DNA from 4 places in the Kitasatospora sp. NPDC089913 genome. Region 1 is predicted to be linked to each of the others. Evidence: riboswitches for the same ligand, from Rfam matches in the RefSeq annotation. Region 1 holds a riboswitch; each other region holds the start of a gene.
What was found. Region 1 has a riboswitch for cyclic di-AMP ahead of ACIPYS_RS18260 (transglycosylase family protein). Riboswitches for the same ligand answer to the same signal wherever they lie in the genome.
Positions count from the first base shown of each region.

Region 1 (4,204 bases):
CCCGTCGGCGGCGTCGCCGGTACGGGCCCCGGTGCGCCGGCCCCGCTCCAGGAAGTCACGGAGGATCAGTTCGACGGCGTCCTGCGGGCTCTTGGTGCCGGACAGCATCATCGCGTCGATGGCGAGATTGGCGTCGAGCGTGACGGTGACCTGGGCCATGGTGACTCCTCCTCGGGTGCAGAGCAGCAGCATGCCCGCCGGGGCGCGTCCCTGACCATGGCTGTCCGGGAACCGTGACCGCGCCGGTGCCGTGCGCGGGCACGCCCCGGCCCCGGGGAGAGGAGCGACGACTCCCCCCGGGGCCGGGGCGCACTGCCGGATCAGACCCGGCCGGCGAAGTCCGGCGCCCAGTTGGCGACGGTCTGGACCCGCACGCCCGAGCTCGGGTTGGCGGCCTCGACGTACTTGCCGTCGCCGATGTAGAGGGCGACGTGGTAGACACCGGAGTCCTGGCCGTTGTTGGACCAGAACAGCAGGTCGCCCGCCTTGAGCGAGTCCAGCGAGACGTGCGTGGACGCGGCGGCCTGGTCGGCGGCGACGCGCGGGACGGAGACGCCCGCGGCGCGCAGCGCGGCCTGGGTCAGGCCGGAGCAGTCCCAGCCGCCGTTGCCGGTGCCGCCGTAGACGTAGGCCTGGCCGACCTTCGACTGGGCGAAGGAGACGGCGGCGGCCATGCTGCCGGTGGCGGCCGGGGCGGGGGCCGGGGTCTCGGCCTTCGCGGCCGGCTGGGCGGCGGGCTTGGCAGCGGTCCCGGAGCCGTTCTGCGCGTCCTTGGCGCGGTTGAACCAGTCGAAGCCCTGGCCGGACCGGTCGGCTGCCGGGGCCTTCGCCTCGGCGCGGTCGCCGAGGGTCAGGTGCTGGCCCGGGTAGATGCTGTGCGGGCCCTCGGACAGGGTGGCGCGGTTGAGCTCGTACAGCCGCTCCCAGCCGCCCTGGACGTTGTTCTTGTCGGCGATGGAGGACAGCCAGTCGCCGGCGACCACGGTGTAGTCCGCGGAGGCCTCCTGGCCCGCCTGGCGGTGCCACTTCTGCCAGTCCTGGGCGCCGGTGCGCTGCTGGGCGGCGTCGTCGGCGGCCGGGGCCGGGTTCGCGGGCTTGGCGGCCGGCTTCTCGGCGGGCTTGGTGGCGGGCTTGGCGGCCGGGGCCGGGGTCTTGGCGGCCGGTGCGGCGGTGGCCGAGGTGTCCACGGCGGCGGGGGTGCCGCCCTTGGTCAGACCGGCCTGGACCGAGCAGACCGGCCAGGCGCCGGGGCCCTGCACGGCGAGCACCTTCTCGGCGATCGCGATCTGCTGGTCCTTGGTGGCGAGGTCGGCGCGGGCGGCGAAGGAGGTACCGCCGAACTCGGCCCAGGTGGAGTTGGTGAACTGGAGGCCGCCGTAGAAGCCGTTGCCGGTGTTGATGCTCCAGTTGCCGGTGCTCTCGCACTGGGCGACCTTGTCCCAGGTGGCGACGGAGGCGGCCGAGGCGGTGCCGGCGGTGAGGCAGGGGACGGTGAGGCCGATGCCCGCGACGCCGAGGGCGGCGATCGCGCGACGGGTGCGGCCGGACAGACGGGTGCCGTTGGTGGGCAGCATGAAGACGTGGTCCTCTCCCACGCCTGCGAGGTGAGCTGTCGGATTCGGGCCGGAGTAGCCCGGCCGCGCTGTGGACGCGGCTTCACCCCTAGCCCGGGTCCGGTCCGTGGACCGGTCCTGGGCGAACTACCTGTGGTTCCCCCGCTCCTGCCGTGATGCATTGCGCTGCCAGCACGCCCGACGGCAGGACTCGGCGTCGCGGACGGGCTGGGTCCGTGTGGCCACGAACGGGGAGCACGTTAAGCAGAGGCGGCTTCAAACCGCAAACATGTGTGATGACCGTCACAGTTTACGAAAGCCGTGCTGAACCGCTGTCCTTCATGATCAGAAATGACCGATTTCCGGCAACGCCCGTCATGGCCAACACAACTGCCTATGCTTCAGAGCGTCGGCACCATGCCGGCGCCGACGCAGCCGCCCGGGGGGAGGGCTACGCACCGATGGGCATCGACGAGGAGCCGGACGCCGCCCGTCCGGCCGCCAGGCCGCGTGGAGCGCACCGCAGGGCAAAACATCGCAGAGCGGACATCCCGCCCGAACCACCCCGAACTCCCGTAAGTCGCCGCGCTTTACTGCGCTGGCTGGCCGTCGGCACCGCCTTCGCGGCGATCAGCGGCGAGGAGGTCCTGCGCCGCTCCCTGACCGGCGAGACCCGGTTGGTGACCCCGGCCGCCGTCGTCGGCACCGACCCGCCCGGGGCGGCCGCCCCGATGGGCCAGGACGGCGGCCACGGCGCCGCCCCGGGCACCGGGCCCCCCGAGCAGCCCGCCCCCGCGCCCACCGTCGACCAGGGCGGCCGCCGCTGGTCCGACCGGGCCGGCTGGGGCGGTGGTCCGCCCGGACCGCGCAGTGCCGTCCGGATCACCGACAAGGTCCTGCTCGACACCGACGCCGAGGTCGGCTCCCTGCTGGTCGAGCCGGGCGGCAGCCTCACCTTCGCCGCCGACCGCACCCTCACCCTCGCCGCCGCGGGCAACGTCGAGATCCGCGGCACGCTCGCCCTCGCCCCCGACGGCGACCGGGTCCACACCCTCCGCTTCCCCGCCGTCGACGAGAAGCGCTTCCAGGGTGACGGTATGAAAGTGGTGGACACCGACGTCGGCCTCTGGGTCACCGGCGCCGGCTACCTGCGGCTCGACGGCGCCGCCAAGACCGCCTGGGTCCGCGCCGAGCGCGAGCTCAGGGCCGGCGACACCGTCGTCAACCTGGCCGCTCCGCCCGCGGGCTGGCTCCCCGGCGACGAACTGGCCGTCACCCCGACCGGTCCGCCGGACCAGGACGGCTTCGCCGCCGCCTACGACCTGGTCACCGTCCGGTCCGTCAGCGGAACCACCGTCACCCTGACCACCCCGCTCAAGTACCCGCACCCCAGGGTGGCCGCCGGAGGGGGCGTCACCGTCGGCGCCGAACTGCTCAACCTCACCCGCAGCGTCCGGGTCGAGGGCAGCGCCGGGGGCCGCGCCCACGTCCACCTCACCAGCACCCGCCGGGCCGACGTCCGGCACACCGCGCTGCGCTGGGTCGGGCCGCGCGCCGACACCAAGGAGACCTGGCGGGGCCCCAACGGCACCGCGCCCGTCACCGCGCCGGTGCTCGGCCGGTACGGGCTGCACTTCCACCGGCTCGGCGACGCCTCCCGGGGCACCGTGGTCGAGGGCGTGGTCGTCCGCGACGCGGGCAGCCACGCGTTCGTGCCGCACGCCAGCCACGGCATCACCTTCCGCGGCTGCGTCAGCCACGAGACCTGGGAGGACGCCTACTGGTGGGACGGCCCGCTGGACACCCGCACCCCCCAGCAGCCCTCCGACGACATCGTCTACGAGTCCTGCGTCGCCTCCCGCACCCTGCTCGAACCCAACCCCCGGGCGTACCGGCTGACCGGCTTCAACCTCGGCGCGGGCACCGGGGGCAAGGCCGTGGACTGCGTCGCCGTCGGCGTGCAGGGCGCCACCGGCGCCTCCGGCTTCGAGTGGCCGGAGAACAGCGAGGGCGTCTGGACCTTCCAGCGCTGCCTGGCCCACAACAACCTGCAGGACGGCATCTTCGTCTGGCTCAACGCGCAGCGGCACCACGTGGTCACCGAGTTCGCCGCCTACCACAACGGCGGCTGGGGCATCGAGCACGGCGCCTACCTCAACGACTTCGACTACACCGCGAGCGTGCTGTACGGCAACGCGGGCGGGGGAGTGGCGCTGCACGCGCTCGGCCGGGACCGGGGCAGCACCTTCGACGGGCTGCTGATCGACGCCGCCGGGCGCAGCGACTTCGCGGTCTCCACCGCCCGGCACGAACTCGCCGGGGAGTCGGTCACCTTCAGCCGCAGCCGGTTCACCGGCTACCGCAGGGCCGGGATCGCCTTCCGGGCCGGGGCCGACGGAAAACCGGACGACGTGCTGGTGCTGGACTGCGAGTTCGGCGGCAACGAGCTCTGGCTGGACCCGGAGGCCGGGGCGCCCAAGAACATCCTGCTGCGCCGGGCCGGAACGACCGAGGTGCTCCAGGTCCGCCGGGCGGGCGAGGAGGGCACCGACCGGCCGCAGTGGAACGCGGTCGCCGCGTCGGTTCCGACCCTGGCCGGTCAGTCCCGGCCGGTGCAGGTGCCGGAAATCCGGCTGAAGGACGCGGCCGCG
Region 1 covers NZ_JBIVGI010000010.1:233,991-238,194, forward strand. Annotated here, with positions in the region: gene ACIPYS_RS18255 (hypothetical protein) at 1-159, opposite strand, end outside; gene ACIPYS_RS18260 (transglycosylase family protein) at 321-1,595, opposite strand; cyclic di-AMP (ydaO/yuaA leader) riboswitch at 1,582-1,749, opposite strand; gene ACIPYS_RS18265 (hypothetical protein) at 2,015-4,204, shown strand, end outside.

Region 2 (4,204 bases), on a different contig from region 1:
GTGGACGGTGGCCAGAGCCGTGAGTCCGCCCGCCACGAGCAGCCCGGCGCAGATCAGCATCGCGGTGCGGAAGGCGGAGTCGACCGCCGAGGGCACCTGGTAGGCGTCGCCGCTCAGACCCGCGAGCGAGGGCAGCGCGGCGACCGCCAGCAGACCGGCCGCCCGGGCCGCGGCGTTGTTGACCCCGCTCGCGATGCCCGCGTGCCGCACCTCGACCGCCGCCAGCACGGTCGCGGTCAGCGGTGCCACCAGCAGCACCATCCCGCTCCCCATCACCGCGACGGCGGGCAGTACGTCCGTCCAGTAGGAGGCGTCGGGCCCGATCCGCAGCATCAGCAGCACGCCCGCCGCGCACAGCAGCGGGCCGACGGTGAGCGGCAGCCGCGGGCCGATCCGCTTGCCCAGCCGCCCCGCCCGGGCGGAGAGCGCCAGCATGATCACGGTGATCGGCACCAGGGCGAGTCCGGAGACCAGCGGGGAGAAGCCGGAGACGATCTGCAGCTGCACGACCAGCAGGAAGAAGACTCCGCTGAACGCCGCGTACACGGCGAGGGTGACCAGGTTGACGGCGGTGAACAGCCGTGAGGAGAACAGTCCCAGCGGCAGCATCGGCTCCGGGGTGCGGCGCTCGACCAGGACGAAGGCGGCGCCGAGCAGGAGCCCGGCCGTGCCGGTGACCCAGACGGTGGCGGAGAGACCGCTCCCGGCGGCGGTCAGCGCATAGGTGATCGAGCCGAGCGCGAGGGCGGCCAGGACCGCGCCGAGCACGTCGAAGCGCCCGGTCGAGCTCTCGTCCCGGCTCTCCGGGACGTGCCGGGCCGCGACCGCGATCACCGTCGCGGCCAGCGGCAGGTTCAGCAGGAAGATCCAGCGCCAGCCCGGGCCGTCCACCAGCCAGCCGCCGAGGAACGGGCCCACCGCCGCCGACACCCCGCCGAGGCCGGACCAGAGGCCGACCGCCGCCGAGCGGTCGTCCGGACGGAACACCGCCTGGAGCATCGCCAGCGAGCCGGGGGTGAGCAGCGCCCCGCCGATGCCCTGCACGGCACGGGCCGCGATCAGCACCTCGATGGTCGGCGCGGCGGCGCAGGCGGCCGAGGCGACGGCGAACCAGACGACGCCCAGCAGGAAGATCCGGCGCCGCCCGTACCGGTCGCCGAGCGCGCCACCGAGCAGGATCAGGCCCGCCAGGGTGAGCAGATAGGCGTTCAGCGTCCATTGCAGGGCGTCGAGCCGGGCGTCGAGATCGGTGCCGATCCGGGGCAGTGCGACGTTCACGACGGTTCCGTCGAGCATCGCCATGCTGGAGCCGAGCACGGTCGCCAGAAGTACCCAGCGTCCCTGTGCGGTGCCCAACCGCAGGGTGCCGGCATCGGTGGTGGTCACGGCCCATGGTGGGGCTCGTGGGGCCGACGTGACAAGGGTCACCGGGGGTGTGTCGGAGATGTCCGTTCCGTGAGTGATCGTGTGCGCACTGATGACGACATCGGCGCAGGGTGGCGGATCACGTGCACTCGGTGAATGGATTGTGCGCTTACTGTGCATGCCTTTCATGCGGAGCGTCACGGTGTTCCGGACTTTGGTCCCGGGTTCCGGAGATCGACATTGCTTCACCCGAACGGATGGGTTTTAGTTCAGCGACCGCCCGGCGTCAGCCCGGGTGGCCACCGGGTGGAACGCCTAGTCCTGCCGCTGCCCGGTGGTTCGCAACGAACTCTGTACGGCAGGAGCGGGGGACCCACAGGTAAGTCGCCGGACCCGAATTGACGGTCCGGCTTGGGGTGAAGCCGCATTTCTCTGCGGCCGGGCAACTCCAGCCCGAACCCGACAGCTCACCTCGCAGGCGTCGGAGAGGACAGCTTCCATGCCCGCACAGGCTCGTCGTATCGCCATGCCCCGCGCCGTCCGCATCGGCATCGCCACCGCCGTCACCGGCGCCGCGTTCGCCCTCCCGCTGGTGACCACCGTCACCGCCCAGGCCCACGAGGCCCCGGCCGCCGGGCACACGCACCAGAGCAGCACCTGGACCGGCGCCGCCAGCGTCGACGCCGCCCCGGCCGCTGCCGAGAACGCCCCGGCTGCCCCGGCCGCTCCCGCCGCCGAGGCCGCTCCGGCCGACTACAAGGTCGTCGGTGGGGACACCCTGTCGAAGATCGCCGACGCGAAGAACGTCGAGGGTGGCTGGAAGGCGCTGTTCGAGCACAACCGCTCGGTCATCGGTGCCAACCCGAACCTCATCTTCCCGGGTCAGCAGCTCGCGCTCGGCGCCAAGGCCGCCGAGGCCGCCAAGCCGGCCGCTCCGGCCGAGGCCGCCAAGCCGGCCGCCCCCGCCGCCAAGGCGCAGGCCTCGCAGGACTCGGCGAAGCCGGCCAAGCCGACCGCTCCGGCCGAGAAGCCGGCCGCTCCGGCCGCCAAGCCCGCCGCCAAGCCGGCCGTTCAGGCCGTCGTCGCCCCGGTCGCGAAGCCGGCCGCTCCGGCCCCGGCCGCCGCCACCTCCGGCTTCTTCGCCCCGCTGGCCAACCCGAAGCTCGGCACCGCCTACGGTGTGGCCGGCTCGATGTGGGCCTCCGGCCACCACACCGGCGCCGACTTCGTCGCTGCCACCGGCACCCCGCTGCGCGCCGTCGCGGCCGGCACCGTGGTGAAGGCCGGCAACGGCGGCGCCTACGGCAACGAGGTCGAGATCAAGCTCGCCGACGGCAAGTACGCCGAGTACGCGCACCTGTCCTCGATCGGCGTCTCGATCGGTCAGACCGTCACCGCCGGCCAGCAGATCGGCCTCTCCGGTGCGACCGGCAACGTGACCGGCCCGCACCTGCACTTCGAGATCCGCACCGGTTCGGAGTACGGCTCGGACATCGACCCGATCGCCTACCTGCGGGCGCACGGCGTCGCGATCTGACCTTCGGTCGGATCATCTGCCACCGCCGGGTGCGGGGCGAAACGACCTCCCGGAATGGTCATGTCGGGTGACCGCTGGACCGGGTGGACGCCGCACCCGAGTGGATTGACGGGCGCGGGACACGCCCGTCCTGCCGGCCGGCCCGGCTCACGAGAACTCTCTCGTGGGCCGGGCCGGCCGTCGTTGTGGCGGGGTTCGAGGGTGGGGAGGAGCGGGGCGGTGATAACCGATATGGGGTCAGTTTCGCTGGCGGGCGGGCTGGTTCGTGCATCCGCCGGGTTCAGGACCGGTGGGTGGCCGGCTCCTGCTCGGCGGCGGACAGCAGTTGGTGCACCCGGTGGCCGAACTCGTCCGCGTCGCGGGCCGGTTCGATGAAGACCAGGCGGACGTCACGGTGGCCGTGCGGGTGGTCCAGGCGGAGCACCAGGCCGTACCGGTCGAGCGCGAGCGGGCGGACCTCGGGGCGGTCGGCGAGCAGCGCCGGGTCGAGCAGCCGGGTGAGCACGGCGAGCGCGTCGGGGTGGTCGTCGGCCAGGTGGGTGAGCAGTCCGGCCTCGTAGCGGGCCAGCGGGTCGGGGGCGGCCGCCGCGAGGTCGGCGCCGGTGATCGCGGTGGTGCCGTACGGGGTCGAGAGCACGGCGTGCGCGACGTCCAGGCGCAGGTGCACGCTGAGGCCGTCGTCGGCGAGGTGGGCGAGGTGGAGCCGGCCGGCCAGGGTGAGCCGCCCGCGCACCCGGTCGCGCACGGCCACCGGGGCGATGTCGGTGAGGTCGAGCACGACGGCGAGGCCGTCCTGCTCGCGGGCGGCGGCGGAGGTCACCGGGGAGTCGAGCGGCGCGCGCAGCCGCAGCCGGGAGCCGTGCACCGAGACGGGGGTGGAGAGTTCGTGCTGCTCGCCGCCGGCGCGGATGACCACCGAGGAGGTGGCGGTCAGCAGGCTGCCGATGCGTTCGGCGGCGGTGGGCTCGGGAATCTCGGCATCGTGCTGCGGGTGCGGACTCATGGGATCGGGACCTCCGGCGGACGAGCTGACCTTGTAGTTAGGTGAGCCTAACCTAATCATTGGAGGGGGAGAGGGCAAGGTGTCGTCGGGGTGGGGCGGAACCGGCCATGCGCGAAGGGCCCCGACCCGGCTTGTGTGCCGGGGCCGGGGCCCTTGCGGTGCGGGCGGTGCGCGCGGGTCAGGCGACGACCGCCTGGGCGTCGATCTCGACCAGCATCGGCTCCTGCGGGAGCTCGCAGAAGATCGTGGTCCGGCAGGGCTTCACGCCGCCCGGCGGGATGTTCTCCTCGATGAACTCG
Region 2 covers NZ_JBIVGI010000009.1:214,202-218,405, reverse strand. Annotated here, with positions in the region: gene ACIPYS_RS17010 (MFS transporter) at 1-1,386, opposite strand, end outside; cyclic di-AMP (ydaO/yuaA leader) riboswitch at 1,698-1,861, shown strand; gene ACIPYS_RS17005 (peptidoglycan DD-metalloendopeptidase family protein) at 1,865-2,902, shown strand; gene ACIPYS_RS17000 (DUF2470 domain-containing protein) at 3,183-3,905, opposite strand; gene ACIPYS_RS16995 (RidA family protein) at 4,084-4,204, opposite strand, start outside.
Region 2: another riboswitch for cyclic di-AMP. It lies ahead of ACIPYS_RS17005 (peptidoglycan DD-metalloendopeptidase family protein); the one in region 1 lies ahead of ACIPYS_RS18260 (transglycosylase family protein).

Region 3 (4,204 bases), on a different contig from region 1:
CGGAGCCGCAGGGCCGCCCGGTGGTGGTGGTGTCGGCGGACAAGGAGGTCGCGGACGGCGTGCGGAAGGCCGGCGCGCGCCCCGTCGCCTCGGTGCTGCTGCTGAACCGGCTGGCCCGTCCGTAGGTCCCGCGCGGCGCGGGCCGACGGCAATGACGGCTGGTCAGCGCCGGGATTGCGGTCTTGTGCGGGTTTCGTGAAGTCCGGGTGCGGGCGGCAGGTTCACGCAATCGTGGGAGTGGCGCGAAACGTGGATCTTCACTAGGGTCTGGCGTCAAACCTATTTTCCGGATTCTCACCCCAACGGGTGAGGCCATTGGAAGAAGGAGCCGGTCCTCTTGGCCTCCCACCGCCGTCCCAAGCAGCCGAGCCGCGCGCGGGTCTCCGTGCTCACCGCGGCCGCTGCGACCGCGGTCGCTCTCTCCGCCCAGGTCGCCGCCCACGCAGCGCCGAGCCCGTCGCCGAAGAAGGACGACGTCAAGGCGCAGATCGACCAGCTGAACGAGGAGGCCGAGCAGGCCACCGAGCGGTACAACGGCGCCAAGGAGCGGGCCGACCAGCTGCGCAAGCAGGCGGACCAGCTCCAGGACCAGGTCGCGCGCGGCCAGGAGCAGATGACCCAGCTTCAGTCGGGGCTGGCCGCGGTGGCGGGCGAGCAGTACCGCACCGGCGGCATCGACCCGTCCGTCCAGCTGATGCTGTCCTCCGACCCGTCCGGGTACCTGGACAAGGCCTCCAGCGTGCAGCAGGCCAGCTCCAGCCAGGCCGAGGCGCTCAAGGGGCTGCAGGACCAGCAGCGCCGGCTCGACCAGCAGAAGGCCGAGGCCGCCGCCGTGCTGGCCTCGCTGGACAGCACCACCAAGGACCTGAACCAGTCCAAGACCGAGGTCGGCAAGAAGCTCCGCGAGGCGCAGGAGCTGCTGAACTCGCTCAGCGCCGCCGACCGCGCGGCCGTCAAGGCGGCGCAGCAGCAGTCCGACCGCGCCTCGCGCGGCAGCGAGCGCACCGACCCGGCCAGCCTGCCCCAGGCCAGTGGCATGGCGGGGTCGGCCGTCGCCAACGCGATGAGCAAGCAGGGTTCCCCGTACGGCTGGGGCGACGTCGGCCCGAACACCTTCGACTGCTCCGGCCTGATGGTCTGGTCCTACGCCAAGGCCGGCGTCTCGCTGCCGCGCACCTCGCAGGCGCAGGCCAACTACGGCAGCCGGGTGCCGTCCCTCGCCGAGGCGCAGCCGGGCGACCTGATCATCTACCGCGCCGACCGCAGCCACGTCGGTATGTACATCGGCAACGGCATGGTGGTGCACGCGCCGCACACCGGTGACGTGGTGAAGGTGATGAAGGCCGACGCCATGCCGATCAACGCGATCCGCCGGGTCTGACGCTCCGCCACGACACCCCCGGGGGCGGTTTCCGGCCCCTGTGATCAGCGCCACCCCCGACCGGGGGTGGCGTTGGGGTTTGGGTCGGGCATTAGGCCGTCCAGGTGGAAATGATCAGCCTGATGTGGGGATGTGATCACACTCGGTCATATTCACAAAGGAACTTGGGTATTCTTCTGGCTTTTTTCTGACAAGGATTTGAACGGATCACGGATCTGTTACTAGGGTCGTGCTTCGAACCTCGCACAGTCGATCACCCAGCCTGGGTGGCGGTGGGGTTCGCCGCCGAGTTCGCGAAGCAGCCGGGCGGGGCCGCAGGTGCCCGCCCGAACCAGACCCAGCAGTCGGGGGTCCGCTGTGGAGCGGAGCCGGGGAACCACGTTCCTCCGGGGTGAATCGGCGCCAGGTCGGCCGCTCGCGCGGACGGTGAGGCGTCGTAGGGCACGCTTCCGCCCGAACCCGTCAGCTCACCCGGTAGGCGGATGAGGAAGAAGGAGTCCGCCTTCGTGGCGTCCCATCGTCGTCCCAAGCCCGCCGGCCGCACCCGGGTCTCGATCATGACCGGTCTCGCCGCCGCTGCCGTCGCCCTCTCCGCGCAGTCCGGCGCCCACGCCGACCCCGCGCCGACCAAGGACCAGGTCAAGGAGCAGGTCGACCAGCTCAACGAGCAGGCCGAGGTCGCGACCGAGAAGTACAACGGCGCCCAGGCCAAGCAGCAGGAGCTGCAGAAGCAGGTCGCCGAGCTGCAGGACAAGGTGGCCCGCCAGCAGGCCGTGGTGACGGAGGCCCAGGGCGGCCTCTCCGAGATCGCCGGCGAGCAGTACCGCACCGGCGGCATATCGCAGACCGTCCAGCTGATGCTGTCCGCCAGCCCGGACAACTTCCTCAGCCAGGCCGACGCCCTCAACCAGGCCGGCTCCACCCAGTCCGGCGCGCTGAAGGAGCTCCAGGAGCAGCAGCGCAGGCTCGACCAGGACCGCACCGAGACCCAGACCAAGCTCGGTGAGCTGGAGTCCACCACCCAGCAGCTGAAGACCTCCAAGGACGAGGTCCAGGGCAAGCTGGCGAAGGCCCAGCAGCTGCTCAACACGCTCACCGAGCAGGAGCGCCAGGCCCTGCGCGCGGCCGAGGAGAAGGCCGCCGCCGAGGCCAAGGCCAAGGCGGACGCCGCCAAGGCCGAGGCCGCCAAGGTCGCCAAGGCCAAGGCGGACGCCGAGCGCGCCACCCGCGACACCAGCCGCAGCGACCTGAGCTCCCCGGCTCCCGCCGCCTCGGCGCCCGCCAAGCCGGCCGCGCCGGCCGCCAACGGCTCGCGCGCCGCCGCCGCGATCGCCGCCGCCGAGAGCAAGCTCGGCGCCCCGTACGTCTACGGCGCCACCGGCCCGAACTCCTTCGACTGCTCCGGCCTCACCGGCTGGGCGTACGCCCAGGCGGGTGTGTCGCTGCCGCGCACCTCGCAGGAGCAGGCCAACGCCGGGACCCGGATCGGCTCGGACATCTCCCAGGCCCAGCCCGGCGATCTGGTGATCTTCTACGGCGACCGCCACCACGTCGGCATCTACGTCGGCGGCGGCCAGGTCATCCACGCCCCGAAGCCGGGCGCGTCGGTCCGCTACGAGTCGGCGTCCAACATGCCGGTCAACACCATCGTGCGCCTCTGACCCCCGGGTCGGCAGAATCCCGGCAGGCCCGGTCTCCCCGAGGGGAGGCCGGGCCTGCGGCTTTGCCCCCGGTCGTCGCCCGGTCGCCGGAAGGCCCGGTGGGCGAACCGGTCTGATGTCCGATCGGTGACCGAATATTCGGGTTCGGAGGGGTTTGGAAACGGTTGCCCTGACTCGCTAACGTCTGCCACCGGATGCCCGCTTCGACAGCCGACCGGTCCGGTGCGGCGGCGGGTCCGGGCCCAGGATCGGAGCCGACGTCGAATGACCGCGCACCGCCGTTCCCCGCTGTCAGGTGCTCACACGCTCGCCCGGGCGCTGGTGCTCACCGCGGCGGCCACCACCGCGCTGGGCGTGGCGACCGGCGGCACCGCGCAGGCGGCTCCCGGCGCGCCCGACGCCCCGGCGAACCGCAAGGACGTCAAGGCCCAGGTCGAGCAGCTCTACGACGAGGCCGAGCAGGCCTCGGAGCGCTTCAACGCCGCCCAGGAGGCCCAGCAGCGGCTCCAGCACGAGACCGGCACGCTCCAGCAGCAGATCGCCGTCTCCCAGGACGAGCTCAACCAGCTGCGCGGCGACCTCGCCACCGTGGCCGGCGCGGAGTACCGGGGCGGCGGCATGGCGCAGACCGTCCAGCTGATGCTCTCCACCGACCCGGAGGGCTACCTCTCCCGGGCCCGCACCCTCGACCAGGCCGCCGAGCGGCAGAACGAGACCCTGCACGAGGTGCTGGGCCGTCAGCGGGTGCTCGACCAGCGCCGGGCCGAGGCCTCGGCGAAGCTCGCCGAGCTGGAACAGACCCGCAAGGCGCTGGCCGACGGCAAGCAGCAGATCCAGCAGCGGCTCGCCAGGGCGCAGCGGCTGCTCAACAGCCTCGGCGCCACCGAACGCGCCCGGCTCGCCGCCCAGGACGCCCGCGAGGCCGAGCAGCGCGCCACCCGCGGCACCGACCGGCTCGACCTCGGCACCACCCCGCCCGCCTCCGAACGCGGCGGCGCCGCGCTGGCCGCCGCGGTGCGGATGATCGGCTCGCCCTACGTCTACGGATCCACCGGGCCCAAGGCGTTCGACTGCTCCGGTCTGATGTACTACAGCTGGCGGCAGGCGGGAGTGACCCTGCCGCGCACCTCGCAGGCCCAGGCGTACGCCGGCCGGCGGGTCG
Region 3 covers NZ_JBIVGI010000001.1:458,364-462,567, forward strand. Annotated here, with positions in the region: gene ACIPYS_RS02055 (NYN domain-containing protein) at 1-125, shown strand, start outside; gene ACIPYS_RS02060 (C40 family peptidase) at 338-1,381, shown strand; cyclic di-AMP (ydaO/yuaA leader) riboswitch at 1,725-1,877, shown strand; gene ACIPYS_RS02065 (NlpC/P60 family protein) at 1,888-3,042, shown strand; gene ACIPYS_RS02070 (C40 family peptidase) at 3,307-4,204, shown strand, end outside.
Region 3: another riboswitch for cyclic di-AMP. It lies ahead of ACIPYS_RS02065 (NlpC/P60 family protein); the one in region 1 lies ahead of ACIPYS_RS18260 (transglycosylase family protein).

Region 4 (4,204 bases), on a different contig from region 1:
ACTCCTGGATGTCGACGTTGGAGTCCGCGTGCGAGCCGCCGTTGAGGATGTTCATCATCGGGACCGGCAGGACGTGCGCGTTCGGGCCGCCCAGGTAGCGGAACAGGGGCAGGTCGCTGGCCTCGGAGGCGGCGTGCGCGACGGCCAGCGAGACGCCCAGGATGGCGTTGGCGCCGAGCGAGGACTTGTCCGGGGTGGCGTCCAGGTCGAGCATGGCCTGGTCGATCAGGCGCTGCTCGGTGGCGTCGTAGCCGACCAGCTCCGGGCCGATCTGCTCGATGACGGCCAGGACGGCCTTCTCCACGCCCTTGCCGAAGTAGCGGTTCTTGTCGCCGTCGCGGAGCTCCAGGGCCTCGAAGGCACCGGTGGAGGCGCCCGACGGGACAGCGGCACGGCCGGTGCTGCCGTCGTCGAGGCCGACCTCGACCTCGACCGTGGGGTTGCCGCGCGAGTCGAGAATCTCACGGGCTACGACGACATCGATGGACGGCACGAGGCATCTCCTAGCGGAAGCAGGTGCGGCTGACAGTGGGGTGCCGTCGGCCGGACGATTGCGGAGTCGTTACGACCAGAGCCTAACCGCACCGGCTGTCCGGGCCACGTCGACCTCGGCCACGTCTCAGCTTGTGGCCGTGCTACCCACCGGTAGTTCACCTGGTTGCCCGGCCTCGGACGTCCCGGGGCGGACGAAGCGGATGGAACGGGCGGGAGCCCGCGCGCCGGTCCACCCGCCCGCCCGCCTGTCCGGTGACGGGCGGACGGCGCGACGGGCGGACGGGCGGACGGGCGGACAGCGGCGCGACGGGCGGTGGGCGCGCTCCGGGCGGTGGGCGCGCTCCGGAGCGTCAGCCGAGGGTGAGCACCTGGCCGGGGATGATCAGGTCCGGGTCGCCGCCGACGGTGCCGCGGTTGCCGTCGTACAGGGCCTGCCAGCCGCCCTGCACGCCCTGCGTGGTGGCGATCCCGGCGAGCGTGTCGCCGGAGCGGACGGTGTAGCCCTGGCCGGCCTGCGGCTGCTGGACCTTCGGGGCCTGCTGGACCTGCGGGGCCGCCGGAGTCTGCTGCGGCGCGTACTGCTGGGCCTGCGACTTGGGCGCGGCGTGCTTCGGCGCGGCCTTCGGGACCTGCTTCTCGGCCTCGGCCTGCTGGGCCTGCGACTTGGGCGCGGCGTGCTTCGGCCCGGCCTTCGGGGCCTGCTGCTCGACAGCGGCCAGCGGGGCCTGCGCCTTCGGCGCCTGCTGCGGCTGGGCCTGCGGCTTCGGGGCGGCCGGGGCGGCCGGCGCGGCGTCCGCCGAGGCGTCGACCGCCGCCGGGGCGCCGCCCTTGCTCAGGCCGGCCTTCTTGGAGCAGACCGGCCAGGCGCCGGGGCCCTGCGAGGCCAGCACCTTCTCGGCGACGGTGATCTGCGCCGCCTTCGAGGCCTGGTTCGCCTGCGGCGCGTAGGAGGTGCCGCCGAACGCCTTCCAGGTGCTGGAGGTGAACTGCAGGCCGCCGTAGAAGCCGTTGCCGGTGTTGATGCTCCAGTTGCCCCCGCTCTCGCACTGGGCGACCGCGTCCCAGGTCGAGGCCGGGGCGGCAGAGGCGCCGGTGGCGCTGAGGATCGGCAGTGCCAGTCCGACACCGGCGACACCGGCGACGGCGATGGCCTTCTCGGTCTGGGTGCGGCGACGGTGACGGCCGGTTCCGACGAACAGCATGGGGAAGTCCCTCTCCGCACGCCTGCGAGGTGAGCTGTCGGGTTCGGACCGGGAGGTGGCCCGGCCGCACGGAGGCGGCTTCACCCCAAGCCGTGGGAGACGGCGCAAGACCTGGTTCCCCCGCCCCTGCCCAGGGTTCTGGTCGGTTTCCGGTGACGCGGCGGGCAGGACTCGGCGTTCCGCGCACGGGACCCGCTTCCGCGGGCTCCCCGGAGAGTAGACAGATCTTCAGAGCAATCACAAGCTCATATCGCCGCTATCACACGGAAATCACGTCACGTGATGGATTGCCCACCAACCGAGGAGGCATGTCCGGGTTGATGGGGATTCATACCCTCCGGGGGCGGCGCGCAGAGCGGCCGCGCCGGCGTGTCGTGAGCCCCCCTCAGTGAACTGCCGAGGGGTCGGCGGAGGTTGCCCCCGATGTCGCCCCCGGCGTGAATTCCACCGGAAGTTCACGAAGTCCGCGCATGATCAGACCACCGCGCCAGCGCAGTTCCTCCGGGTCCGCGGCGAGCCGGAGGTCCGGCAGTCGGGACAGCAGGGTGGTCAGCGCGGCCCGCCCCTCCAGGCGTGCCAGCGGGGCGCCGATGCAGTAGTGGATGCCGTGCCCGAAGCCCAGGTGCGGGTTGTCCGCCCGGGCCAGGTCGAGGGTGTTCTCGTCCGCGAACCGCGCCGGGTCCCGGTCCGCCGCGGCGAGCACCACCAGCACCGGGTCGCCGACCGGGATCCCCACCCCGCCGATGGTCAGCGGACTCGTCGCGAACCGCCAGGTGGCCAGCTCCACCGGGCCGTCGTAGCGCAGGAGTTCCTCGATCCCGGTCTCCAGCAGCGCGCTCTCGCCGCGCCCGATCGACTCCTGGAGCAGCGACCGCTGCCCCGGGTTGCGCAGCAGCGCATAGACGCCGTTGCCGATCAGGTTCACCGTCGTCTCGAAGCCCGCGAAGAGCAGGATGAAGGCCATCGCCGCGGCCTCGTTCTCGGTGAGGTGCTCACCGTGGTCGCTGGCCCGGATCAGCCCCGAGATCAGGTCGTCCCCGAGGTCCGCGCGCTTGCGGTGGATCAGCTCCGCGAGGTAGGCCCGCATCCGCTTCACCGCCCGCCCCACGCCGCCGCGTTGGCCGCCGCCGTGCCGGATCATCATCCCGGCCCAGTCCCGGAAGTCGTCCTGGTCCTCGGCCGGCACACCGAGCAGGTCGCAGATCGCGTAGATGGGGAGCGGGAAGGCGAACTCGTGGATGAGGTCGGCGGATCCGCGCGCCGCGAAGCCGTCGATCAACCGGTCCGTCAGCTGCTGCACCCGGGGCTCGAAGGCGGCCACCCGGCGCGGGGTGAAGGCCTTGGACACCAGACGGCGCAGCCGGGTGTGGTCCGGCGGGTCGATGTTCAGCAGGTGCGTCATCAGGTCGGCCTGGCGCTCGCCCGGGATGCCGACCCGGCCGGTGCGGTGCGCCTGCTCGCTGTGGTGCGCCGGGTTCTTGGAGAGCCGGCTGTCCGCGAGCGCCTGACGGGCGTCCGCGTACCGGGTGACCAGCCAGGCCTCCACCCCGCTGGGCAGCGTGGTCCGGTGCACCGGCTCGTGCTCGCGCAGCCACGCGTACGCCGGATACGGGTCGGCGGCGAACTCCCAGGTGAACAGGGGCGGACGGGCGGAAGCGGGCTGAGCAGGCATGGGTCGACGGTATCCCGGGCGGGTCCCCGGCACCGCACCGTGGGCGGCGCCGTTCCCGTCGTTGTTCCCGTCGTTGTTCCCGTCGTTGTTCCGGCCGTTGTTCCCGCCGCCGTTCCGGCCGCTCTTCCCGTCGGCTCCGCCCGTTCCGGTGATCGTTCCGGTGATGGTGGGCCGGAGCAGGCGTGAGTCTGGTCACCTGAGGGGTAATTCCTGTTGCGGAGGATCCGGTCGTGCCTACGATCCTCCGCAAGATGTCCGTGGGCGCCGGTGCGGAGCCGCCCACAGGGAGGAGCAGGGCCATGCGGGTCACCGGTGCGGTCATCGTGATCGCGGTACTCGACGGCGGGTCGGGGGCGGGCCTCGCCCGCCGCTTCACCGCGGCGGGCGCCGCCGGGATGCTGATCGCCGACCAGCGGAGCGGGGTCGCCGAGGACCTCGCCACCGAACTCGACCGGCCGGGCTGCCCGGTCGTCGGGGTGTGCGGCGACGTCCGCCGCCCCAGCGATGTCGCCGCGCTGGTCGACACCGCCGAGAAGCACCTGGGTCCGATCGACCTCTTCTGCGTGGCCGGGCCGGACGGCGAGCGGATCGTCTCCCTCTCCGACCTGCCCGCCCACCTCGACCTGGAGCGGCTCGCCGAACTCGTCGCGCTGGTCGGCGAGGCGATCGGCGAGGTCGTTCCGCCGCAGCGCCGTCCGGTGGCGGACGTCGCCGCGGCCTGAGGCCACGGGGCGGACGGGGCTTCCAGGTCGGGTCGCTCGGGTCGGGGTCGGCCGGGTCGGGGCGGGGCCCGTCGGTCCGGACTGCTCGCTCGCCCGGCGCCGCCCGGCTGCTC
Region 4 covers NZ_JBIVGI010000028.1:8,001-12,204, forward strand. Annotated here, with positions in the region: gene eno (phosphopyruvate hydratase) at 1-493, opposite strand, end outside; gene ACIPYS_RS31970 (transglycosylase family protein) at 846-1,697, opposite strand; cyclic di-AMP (ydaO/yuaA leader) riboswitch at 1,703-1,851, opposite strand; gene ACIPYS_RS31975 (cytochrome P450) at 2,083-3,369, opposite strand; gene ACIPYS_RS31980 (SDR family NAD(P)-dependent oxidoreductase) at 3,600-4,091, shown strand.
Region 4: another riboswitch for cyclic di-AMP. It lies ahead of ACIPYS_RS31970 (transglycosylase family protein); the one in region 1 lies ahead of ACIPYS_RS18260 (transglycosylase family protein).